DNA from 3 places in the Streptomyces sp. AF1A genome. Region 3 is predicted to be linked to each of the others. Evidence: predicted binding sites of a transcription regulator. Region 3 holds the regulator's gene; each other region holds the start of a gene.
What was found. The regulator HrcA, encoded in region 3, represses chaperone genes, less so after heat shock. The targets are predictions, from matches to a motif close to TTNGCACTCNGNNNNNCNGAGTGCNAA.
Positions count from the first base shown of each region.

Region 1 (3,271 bases), on a different contig from region 3:
GCCGGCGCCCTCGACGATCGTGGTGTCGTCCTTGGTGACGGTCACGCGGCGGGCGGAGCCGAGCACGTCGAGGCCGACCTGGTCGAGCTTGAGGCCGACCTCCTCGGAGATGACGGTGGCGCCGGTGAGGACGGCCATGTCCTGCAGCATCGCCTTGCGGCGGTCGCCGAAGCCGGGGGCCTTCACCGCGACGGCGTTGAAGGTGCCGCGGATCTTGTTGACGACCAGCGTCGACAGGGCCTCGCCCTCGACGTCCTCGGCGATGATCAGCAGCGGCTTGGAGGAGCCCGCCTGGATGACCTTCTCCAGCAGCGGCAGCAGGTCCGCGATGGCGGAGATCTTGCCCTGGTGGATCAGGATGTACGGGTCGTCGAGGACGGCCTCCATGCGCTCCTGGTCCGTCACGAAGTACGGCGACAGGTAGCCCTTGTCGAAGGCCATGCCCTCGGTGAAGTCCAGCTCCAGACCGAAGGTGTTGGACTCCTCGACGGTGATGACACCGTCCTTGCCGACCTTGTCCATCGCCTCGGCGATCAGCTCGCCGACCTGCTGGTCCTGGGCGGACAGCGCGGCGACGGCGGCGATGTCGGACTTCTCGTCGATCGGGCGGGCCGAGGCGAGCAGCTCGTCGGAGACGGCCTTGACCGCGGCGTCGATGCCCTTCTTCAGAGCGGCCGGGGAGGCACCGGCGGCGACGTTCTTCAGGCCCTCGCGGACCAGCGCCTGGGCGAGCACGGTGGCGGTGGTGGTGCCGTCACCCGCGATGTCGTTGGTCTTGGTCGCCACCTCCTTCACCAGCTGCGCGCCGAGGTTCTCGTACGGGTCCTCGATCTCCACCTCGCGGGCGATCGTGACACCGTCGTTGGTGATGGTGGGGGCGCCGAACTTCTTGTCGATGACGACGTTGCGGCCCTTGGGGCCGATCGTCACCTTCACCGTGTCGGCCAGCTTGTTGACGCCGCGCTCGAGGGCGCGACGGGCGTCCTCGTCGAACTTCAGGATCTTCGCCATGACAGCGGGAGCCCTCTCGGAAAAAATATGGGTGACAAGACGACTGCGCCCCGGGCGCCCGGCTTCGTTATCGGTCGCAGGGGCCAGGGGCGCAGCTCAAGAGCAAAAGGTGCTCGGGGTGATTACTTCTCGATGATCGCGAGCACGTCGCGAGCCGAGAGCACGAGGTACTCCTCGTTGTTGTACTTCACCTCGGTGCCGCCGTACTTGCTGTAGAGCACGACGTCGCCGACCTTGACGTCGAGCGGAAGGCGGTTGCCGTCCTCGAAGCGGCCCGGGCCCACGGCCAGGACGACGCCCTCCTGGGGCTTCTCCTTCGCGGTGTCCGGGATGACCAGGCCAGAGGCGGTGGTCTGCTCCGCATCCAGCGGCTGGACCACGATGCGGTCCTCGAGCGGCTTGATGGCAACCTTGGAGCTGGTGGTCGTCACGATCCGACCTCCCCCTTCGGAGATCTCACGGGGTTAACTGTCTGAGGTGGCGACCAGGTCGATCCGTCGTCGCGGGTGCCGGACCTGCCCGTCGCGTTGTTGGCACTCTCCAGGGGGGAGTGCCAGTGCCGAGACTATGACTGCGATTAGCACTCGGTCAAGCGGAGTGCCAATGCCGTGCGGCGCGTCGGCGCAATCCCGTCGGCGCCGGGTCCCTCCGTGCGCGCCGGACGGGCCGGTCGACGCCGTTGCCGGTCAGTTCAGGTAGTCCTCCAGCCGCCCCACCGTCAGTCCCCGCTGCTGCACCCTGCGCAGGACCCTCGCCGTGCGTTCCCTGAGGCTCGGTCCCGTCGCCTCGTCCGGGCCGACCAGGACGATGTCGCCGGGGCGCAGGTGGTGGGGGCCCCGGCGGTAGACGAGGTCGGTCGGGGTCATGGCGGCCCGCCAGAGGACGACCGAGGAGATGCCGCAGTCGGCCGCCGCTCGCAGGGTGGTGGTGTCGTACGTGCCGTAGGGCGGCCGGAAGAGGCGGGGCCGGACGCCGAGGCGCGATCGGAGCCGGTCCTGCTGGCCGCAGATCTCGGCGCGCTGGCCGGCGTACGGCAGTCCGGCAAGGGCGCGGTGGTCGAGGGTGTGGTTCTGGAGGCCGGCGCCGGCGGCGTGCAGGCGGGCGAAGTGGCCGTAGCCGGGGCCGGCCACGCTGTCGGTGAGGAACATGCTCACGGGGAGCCGGAGTTCGCGGACCATGGAGACGAAGCGGGGGTCGCGCTCGGCGCCGTCGTCGTAGGTGAGGAAGACGACCCGGTCGCGGGTGGGGACGTGGTCGACGACCGGGGGCAGGGTGCGGCCGCCCGGGTGCACCCCGAGGGGGTGGGCGGCGGGCACGGGGGGCCGGGCGAGCGGCTCGGTCAGTCCCCAGTGCCGATAGGGCTGGGCGGGGGCGGGGCGGTGCGGGCGTACTCCCTCGGCCGCCTTCTTGCCCAGGCGTTCGATGGGGTCGACGGACGGGGCGCAGCCCGCGAGGAGCAGTGCCGCGGCGAGGGCCGCGGCCGGGCCCCGCACCCGCCTCACAGGTAGTCCTCCAGGCGGGCCACGGCGTAGCCCTCGCGCGTGACCTTGTTCAGGAAGCGGCGCATGTCGTCCACCATCGTGCCGTCCCACTCGTCGCGGCCGCGGAAGTGGGTGAGGACGATGTCGCCGGGGCGCAGCCGCTGGTCGTCCTCGCGGAACTCCCAGTGGTCGACGTACACCTCCTCGTTCCAGATCGGCGCGTACTTGATGCCGCAGGACTTGGCGGCGACCAGGGTGTCCTGGTTGTAGTTGCCGTAGGGCGGCCGGAGGAGCCTTGGGCGCTTGCCGAACTGCTTCTGCATGATGTCCTGCATGTCGCAGATCTCGTGCTTCTGCTCCTCGTAGGACAGGCCCGGCAGGTACGGGTGGTGCAGGGTGTGGTTGTTGAGGGTGTTCCCGTACGACTGCATCGTGCGGAAGTAGCCGTAGTCGTCCTTCACCAGGTAGTTGCTGAGGAAGGCCGTGTACGGGATCTTCAGGTCCCGCATCATCTGCAGGAACCGGGGATCCTTCTCCGAGCCGTCGTCGATGGTGAGGAAGACGACCTTGTTCGTGGTGGGGACCGTGGTGAAGACGGGCGGCAGATCCCAGTCGACCTGGTGGCTCACCTCGAACCCGGGGCGGGCCGTGATGCGGGGCTTCACCTTGGGCGGCGGCGGGGGCGTCAGCGGCACCTCGTCGAGTCCCCACCGCTGGGCGGCGGCGACCAGACGGGCGTGTTCGGCGGCCTGGCGGGCCCGCGGGTCCGCGGCGTGGGC
Region 1 covers NZ_JBLEBI010000092.1:12,315-15,585, reverse strand. The annotation lists gene groL (chaperonin GroEL) at 1-1,011, opposite strand, end outside; gene groES (co-chaperone GroES) at 1,134-1,442, opposite strand; gene ACLU3S_RS22795 (polysaccharide deacetylase family protein) at 1,698-2,513, opposite strand; gene ACLU3S_RS22790 (polysaccharide deacetylase family protein) at 2,510-3,271, opposite strand, start outside.
Region 1: groES (co-chaperone GroES) is a predicted target of HrcA. The motif match lies at 1,589-1,615, and genes of this name have one in related genera.

Region 2 (3,271 bases), on a different contig from region 3:
CCCGGCCGACGGGCCGTACGTCCTGGACATCGCCCGCCGCACCGGCGGCGCCGTGGAGGACGTGACGGACGAGGAGGTCGTGGACGCCATCAAGCTCCTGGCCCGCACCGAGGGCATCTTCGCGGAGACGGCGGGCGGAGTGACCGTCGGCGTGACCCGCAAGCTGGTCAAGGACGGCACCCTGGACCCGACGAAGACCACGGTGGTGCTCAACACCGGTGACGGCCTGAAGACCCTCGACGCGGTGGCCGGCACCGGCCTCACCGCCACCATCCGCCCGACCCTGGACTCCTTCCGAGAGGCTGGCCTCGCATGAGCGTGACCGTTCGCATCCCCACCATCCTGCGTACCTACACCGGCGGCCGGGCCGAGGTCGCCGCCGAGGGCGCCACCCTCGCCGAGGTCATCGAGGACCTGGAGAAGAACCACACCGGGATCGCCGCCCGCGTCCTGGACGACCAGGGCAAGCTGCGCCGGTTCGTCAACGTGTACGTCAACGACGACGACGTGCGCTTCGAGCAGGGCCTGCAGACCGTGACCCCGGACGGGGCGGGCGTCTCCATCATCCCGGCCGTCGCCGGCGGCTGACCGGATGACCGATCATTACCGTCGGTAACAGTGGTTACCGACTGTTCCCCCGATTGCCCCCTCCGTGAGAGAAGCGGAGGGGGCAATTCTGCGTGATTGAGCGCGGTACAGTTGGGGAACGCGCTCCCGGCGCCCCCGCCGGAAACCCTGGTTTCATGCCGCACACCCGATAAGAAGCAGCCAAAGTGTGCGGGTTTTATGCGGCTTTTGTGGCCTTTATGGGGCCCGACTTGCCCTGAATTCACGCGAATTCTCGCCACATTCCGGGTCCGGCTCGTCAAGAATTCTCGTCCGATTGACCTGTTGCAGACGGCAGTTGGACAGATACATTCAGCCGCGGTCGACGCGTTCCGGCGCACGCCCCCGACCGATGGGGGGTGAGGTCTGACCCGGGTCCGCGAAGTGTGGATCTGTGCAAGGGCCAGTAATAGGGGAGTTAGGCATGGCTCAGGGCACCGTCAAGTGGTTCAACGCGGAGAAGGGCTACGGCTTCATCGCGGTCGACGGTGGTGCGGACGTCTTCGTCCACTACAGCGCGATTCAGATGGACGGCTACCGCACCCTGGAAGAGGGCCAGCGGGTCGAGTTCGAGATCTCGCAGGGCCAGAAGGGCCCGCAGGCCGACATGGTTCGCGTCACCGCCTGAACGTTTCTCGTTACCGAGGGGCTCGCACCGGCACAGGGTGCGGGCCCCTCGTCGTGCGCCGCGGCCGTGTTCGCGGGAGGCTGACGGTGGCTCCTCCACCCCGGAGGCGCTTGCACTCGGCATGGTCGAGTGCTAATCATTGGCGTTAGCACTCTGAAGGTGAGAGTGACAGTGAAGGACCGGGTCGGTGAGGCCCGCGGGCCGGGTGGGGCAAGGAACCACGAGGCCGGCGAGCCGTCCGTCGCGGGCGCGGGCGCGGTCCGAAGGAATCACCCCCAGTCCTGGAGGGACCACTTCACATGGCCAAGATCATCGCGTTCGACGAGGAGGCGCGGCGCGGCCTCGAGCGCGGCATGAACCAGCTCGCGGACGCCGTCAAGGTGACGCTCGGCCCCAAGGGCCGCAACGTCGTCCTCGAGAAGAAGTGGGGCGCCCCCACGATCACCAACGATGGTGTCTCCATCGCCAAGGAGATCGAGCTCGAGGACCCGTACGAGAAGATCGGCGCCGAGCTGGTCAAGGAAGTCGCCAAGAAGACGGACGACGTCGCCGGTGACGGTACGACCACCGCGACCGTGCTCGCCCAGGCCCTGGTCAAGGAGGGCCTGCGCAACGTCGCCGCCGGTGCCAACCCGATGGCTCTGAAGCGCGGTATCGAGAAGGCCGTCGAGGCCGTCTCCGCCGCCCTGCTGGAGCAGGCGAAGGACGTCGAGACCAAGGAGCAGATCGCCTCCACCGCGTCCATCTCCGCCGCCGACACCCAGATCGGCGAGCTCATCGCCGAGGCCATGGACAAGGTCGGCAAGGAAGGCGTCATCACCGTCGAGGAGTCCAACACCTTCGGTCTGGAGCTCGAGCTCACCGAGGGCATGCGCTTCGACAAGGGCTACATCTCCGCCTACTTCGCGACCGACATGGAGCGCATGGAGGCGTCGCTCGAGGACCCGTACATCCTCATCGCCAACTCCAAGATCTCCTCGGTCAAGGACCTGCTCCCGCTCCTGGAGAAGGTCATGCAGTCCGGCAAGCCGCTGCTGATCATCGCCGAGGACGTCGAGGGCGAGGCCCTGTCGACCCTGGTCGTCAACAAGATCCGCGGCACCTTCAAGTCCGTCGCCGTCAAGGCCCCGGGCTTCGGTGACCGCCGCAAGGCCATGCTCGGTGACATCGCCATCCTCACGGGCGGCGAGGTCATCTCCGAGGAGGTCGGCCTCAAGCTGGAGAACGCGACCCTGGACCTCCTGGGCCGCGCCCGCAAGGTCGTCATCACCAAGGACGAGACCACCATCGTCGACGGTGCCGGCTCCTCCGAGCAGGTCAACGGCCGGGTCAACCAGATCCGCGCCGAGATCGAGAACAGCGACTCGGACTACGACCGGGAGAAGCTGCAGGAGCGCCTGGCGAAGCTCGCCGGCGGTGTCGCGGTCATCAAGGCCGGTGCCGCCACCGAGGTGGAGCTCAAGGAGCGCAAGCACCGCATCGAGGACGCCGTCCGCAACGCGAAGGCCGCGGTCGAGGAGGGCATCGTCGCCGGTGGTGGCGTGGCCCTGCTGCAGACCACCAAGGTCTTCGAGAAGCTGGAGCTCGAGGGTGACGAGGCGACCGGCGCCAACGCCGTGCGCATCGCGCTGGAGGCCCCGCTGAAGCAGATCGCCGTCAACGCCGGCCTCGAGGGCGGTGTCGTGGTGGAGAAGGTGCGCAACCTGACCCCGGGCCACGGCCTGAACGCCGCGACCGGCGAGTACGTCGACCTGGTCAAGGAAGGCATCATCGACCCGGCGAAGGTGACCCGTTCCGCGCTGCAGAACGCCGCCTCCATCGCCGCGCTGTTCCTCACCACCGAGGCCGTCATCGCCGACAAGCCGGAGAAGGCCGCCGCGCCGGCCGGCGGCGGCATGCCGGGCGGTGACATGGACTTCTGATCGACCCCGGTCGATCACGTCCTCACCGAGGGCGGCACTCCCTGTCCATGGCAGGGGGCGCCGCCCTCGGGCGCGTCCGGGGGGCCGGCGGCGGGCTCGGCGAGGGTCGCCAGGC
Region 2 covers NZ_JBLEBI010000003.1:32,525-35,795, reverse strand. The annotation lists gene thrC (threonine synthase) at 1-316, shown strand, start outside; gene ACLU3S_RS01825 (MoaD/ThiS family protein) at 313-588, shown strand; gene ACLU3S_RS01820 (cold-shock protein) at 1,031-1,234, shown strand; gene groL (chaperonin GroEL) at 1,534-3,156, shown strand; gene ACLU3S_RS01810 (MFS transporter) at 3,171-3,271, opposite strand, start outside.
Region 2: groL (chaperonin GroEL) is a predicted target of HrcA. The motif match lies at 1,344-1,370, and genes of this name have one in related genera.

Region 3 (3,271 bases):
GGCCGTCATCGGGATCGTCACCGTGCAGTGCAGGTCGTCGCCGCGCCGCTGGAAGGTGGGGTGCGGCAGCTCGTGGATCTCGACGTACAGGTCGCCGGCCGGACCGCCGCCGGGACCGACCTCGCCCTCGCCGGCGAGCTGGATCCGGGTGCCGTTGTCGACACCGGCCGGGATCTTCACGGTGAGCGTGCGCCGGGAGCGGACGCGGCCGTCGCCGGCGCACTCCGGGCACGGCGTCGGCACGACCGTGCCGAAGCCCTGGCACTGGGGGCAGGGCCGGGAGGTCATGACCTGGCCCAGGAAGGACCGGGTGACCTGGGAGACCTCACCGCGGCCGCGGCACATGTCGCACGTCTGGGCGGACGTGCCCGGGGCCGCGCCCTCGCCGTTGCAGGTGTTGCAGACGACCGCGGTGTCGACCTGGATGTCCTTGGTCGTGCCGAAGGCCGCCTCGTCCAGCTCGACCTCGATCCGGATCATCGCGTCCTGGCCGCGCCGGGTGCGCGAGCGCGGGCCGCGCTGCGACGCCGTGCCGAAGAACGCGTCCATGATGTCGGAGAAGTTGCCGAAGCCGCCGGCCCCGAAGCCGCCCGCACCGGCGCCGCCGGACTGCGAGAGCGGGTCGCCGCCGAGGTCGTAGACCTGCTTCTTCTGCGGGTCCGACAGCACCTCGTAGGCGGCGTTGATCTCCTTGAACCGCTCCTGGGTCTTCGGGTCCGGATTGACGTCCGGGTGCAGCTCGCGGGCGAGCCGCCGGAAGGCCTTCTTGATCTCTTCCTGCGACGCGTCGCGGCGCACGCCGAGAACGGCGTAGTAGTCCGTGGCCACTTACGACTCCGCCAGGATCTGTCCGACGTACCGTGCCACTGCGCGTACCGCTCCCATCGTTCCCGGGTAGTCCATGCGGGTCGGTCCGACCACGCCGAGCTTGGCAACCGCCTCGCCGCCCGAACCGTAGCCCACCGACACCACGGAGGTGGAGTTGAGTCCTTCATGGGCGTTCTCGTGCCCGATGCGCACGGTCACGCCCGGATCCTTGGCCTCGCCGAGGAGCTTGAGGAGCACGACCTGCTCCTCGAGGGCCTCCAGGACGGGCCGGATCGTGAGGGGAAAGTCATGCGCGAAGCGCGTGAGATTGGCGGTGCCGCCGATCATCAGCCGCTCCTCGTTCTCCTCCACGAGTGTCTCCAGAAGGGTGGAGAGCACCATGGAGACCGTACCGCGGTCCTCGGCCTCGAAGGCGTCCGGCAGGTCCTCGACCAGCTTCGGCACGTCCGTGAAGCGGCGGCCCGCCACCCGGCTGTTCAGCCGCGCGCGCAGATCCGCCAGGGACGTCTCGCCGAACGGCGCCGGGCAGTCGACCATCCGCTGCTCCACCCGGCCGGTGTCCGTGATCAGCACGAGCATCACGCGCGCGGGGGCGAGCGAGAGCAGTTCCACGTGCCGCACGGTGGACCGGGTCAGGGACGGGTACTGCACGACGGCGACCTGCCGGGTCAGCTGCGCGAGCAGCCGCACCGTGCGCGCCACGACGTCGTCGAGGTCGACGGCGCCCTCCAGGAAGTTCTGGATCGCACGGCGCTCGGGCCCGGTCATCGGCTTGACGCCCGCCAGCTTGTCCACGAACAGCCGGTAGCCCTTGTCGGTGGGGATGCGCCCCGCGCTGGTGTGCGGCTGGGCGATGTACCCCTCGTCCTCCAGGGCCGCCATGTCGTTGCGGACGGTCGCCGGGGAGACGCCGAGGTTGTGCCGCTCGGTGAGCGCCTTGGAGCCCACGGGCTCCTCCGTGCCGACATAGTCCTGGACGATCGCGCGCAGCACCTGCAGCCTGCGTTCACTGAGCATCCGCGCGCACCTCCAGCATGTCGTCCCGTCTGTCCGCGGCTCCCCGAGGCCTGGCACTCTTCGCACGCGAGTGCCAGCGCTCCCCGGCCCAGTGTACGGCTGTGGGGTACACCCGGGGCAAGGTCGGTCCCGCCTCAGCTGGTCGTACGGCTAGCGTCGCGGTATGACGGTGACTTGGGAAGAGCTGGGGTGGGAGCGGCTGTCCGCGGGGGCCGGGCGGTGCCGGCTGCCCGGCTGGGACTGCACGGCGGGACTGGTCGTCGGCGAGGGCGCGGCGCTCGTCGTGGACGCCGGTTCGAGCCTGGCCGAGGGCGCGCGGCTGCGGGAGCGGGCGCAGCGGCTGGCGGGCCACCGTGTGACCCATCTCGCGCTGACCCACCCCCACTTCGATCATGTCTTCGGCGCCGCGGCGTTCGCCGGCGCCCAGGTGTACGCGGCGGTCGGCGTCGACGCGGTGCTCGCGTACGAGCGCGAGGAGCTGCGCCTGGACGCGATCAGGAACGGCCTGCCGGCGGCGGACGCGGACGAGGCGGTGGACGCCCTGGCCGCGCCCCGGCACCTGGTCTCCGGCGAGTGGACGCTCGACCTGGGCGCCGGCCGGCAGGTGCTGCTGGCCAACGTGGGGCCCGGCCACACCGCGTACGACCTGGCGGTGCTGGTGCCCGGCTCCCCGGAGGTGGTCTTCTGCGGCGACCTGGTCGAGGAGTCCGGCGAGCCCCAGGCGGGCCCGGACGCCGTACCCTCGCGCTGGCCGGACGCCCTGGACCGGCTGCTGGCCCTCGGCGGCGGCGACGCGCTGTACGTGCCCGGTCACGGCGCGGTGGTGGACGCGGGCTTCGTACGGCGTCAACGGGACGCCCTGGCAGCGCGTTTCGGCGTGTCGTGAGCGCGGGTGTGCGGCTTCTCCTATCGTCATCCGAATGCGCCCACCCGTCTCCCGCCACCGCGCCTCCAGCGAGGGCCCGCGCCCTCGTGTGTACTCCGCCGACCTGACCCCGCCGTGGAAGAGGCAGCGGCCCGTGCCGGAGGTGCCGGCGGAGCCGGGACTGGTGGTGGAGGAGCCCGGCACCGGGTTCTGCGGCGCGGTGATCCGCTGCGAGGCGGGCACGGTGACCCTGGAGGACCGCTTCGGCAAGCACCGGGTGTTCCCGCTGGAGCCGCGCGGCTTCCTGCTGGAGGGCAAGGTGGTGACCCTGGTCCGCCCCTCGTCCGGCGGCCCGGTACGGCCCGCCCGCACCGCCTCCGGCTCGGTCGCCGTCCCCGGCGCACGGGCGCGCGTGGCCCGCGCCGGCCGCATCTACGTCGAGGGCCGGCACGACGCCGAGCTCGTCGAGAAGGTCTGGGGCGACGACCTGCGCGTGGAGGGCGTGGTCGTGGAGTACCTGGAGGGCGTGGACGACCTGCCGGCGATCGTGGCCGAGTTCGC
Region 3 covers NZ_JBLEBI010000090.1:13,477-16,747, reverse strand. The annotation lists gene dnaJ (molecular chaperone DnaJ) at 1-828, opposite strand, end outside; gene hrcA (heat-inducible transcriptional repressor HrcA) at 829-1,845, opposite strand; gene ACLU3S_RS22540 (MBL fold metallo-hydrolase) at 2,009-2,731, shown strand; gene ACLU3S_RS22535 (DUF3097 domain-containing protein) at 2,766-3,271, shown strand, end outside.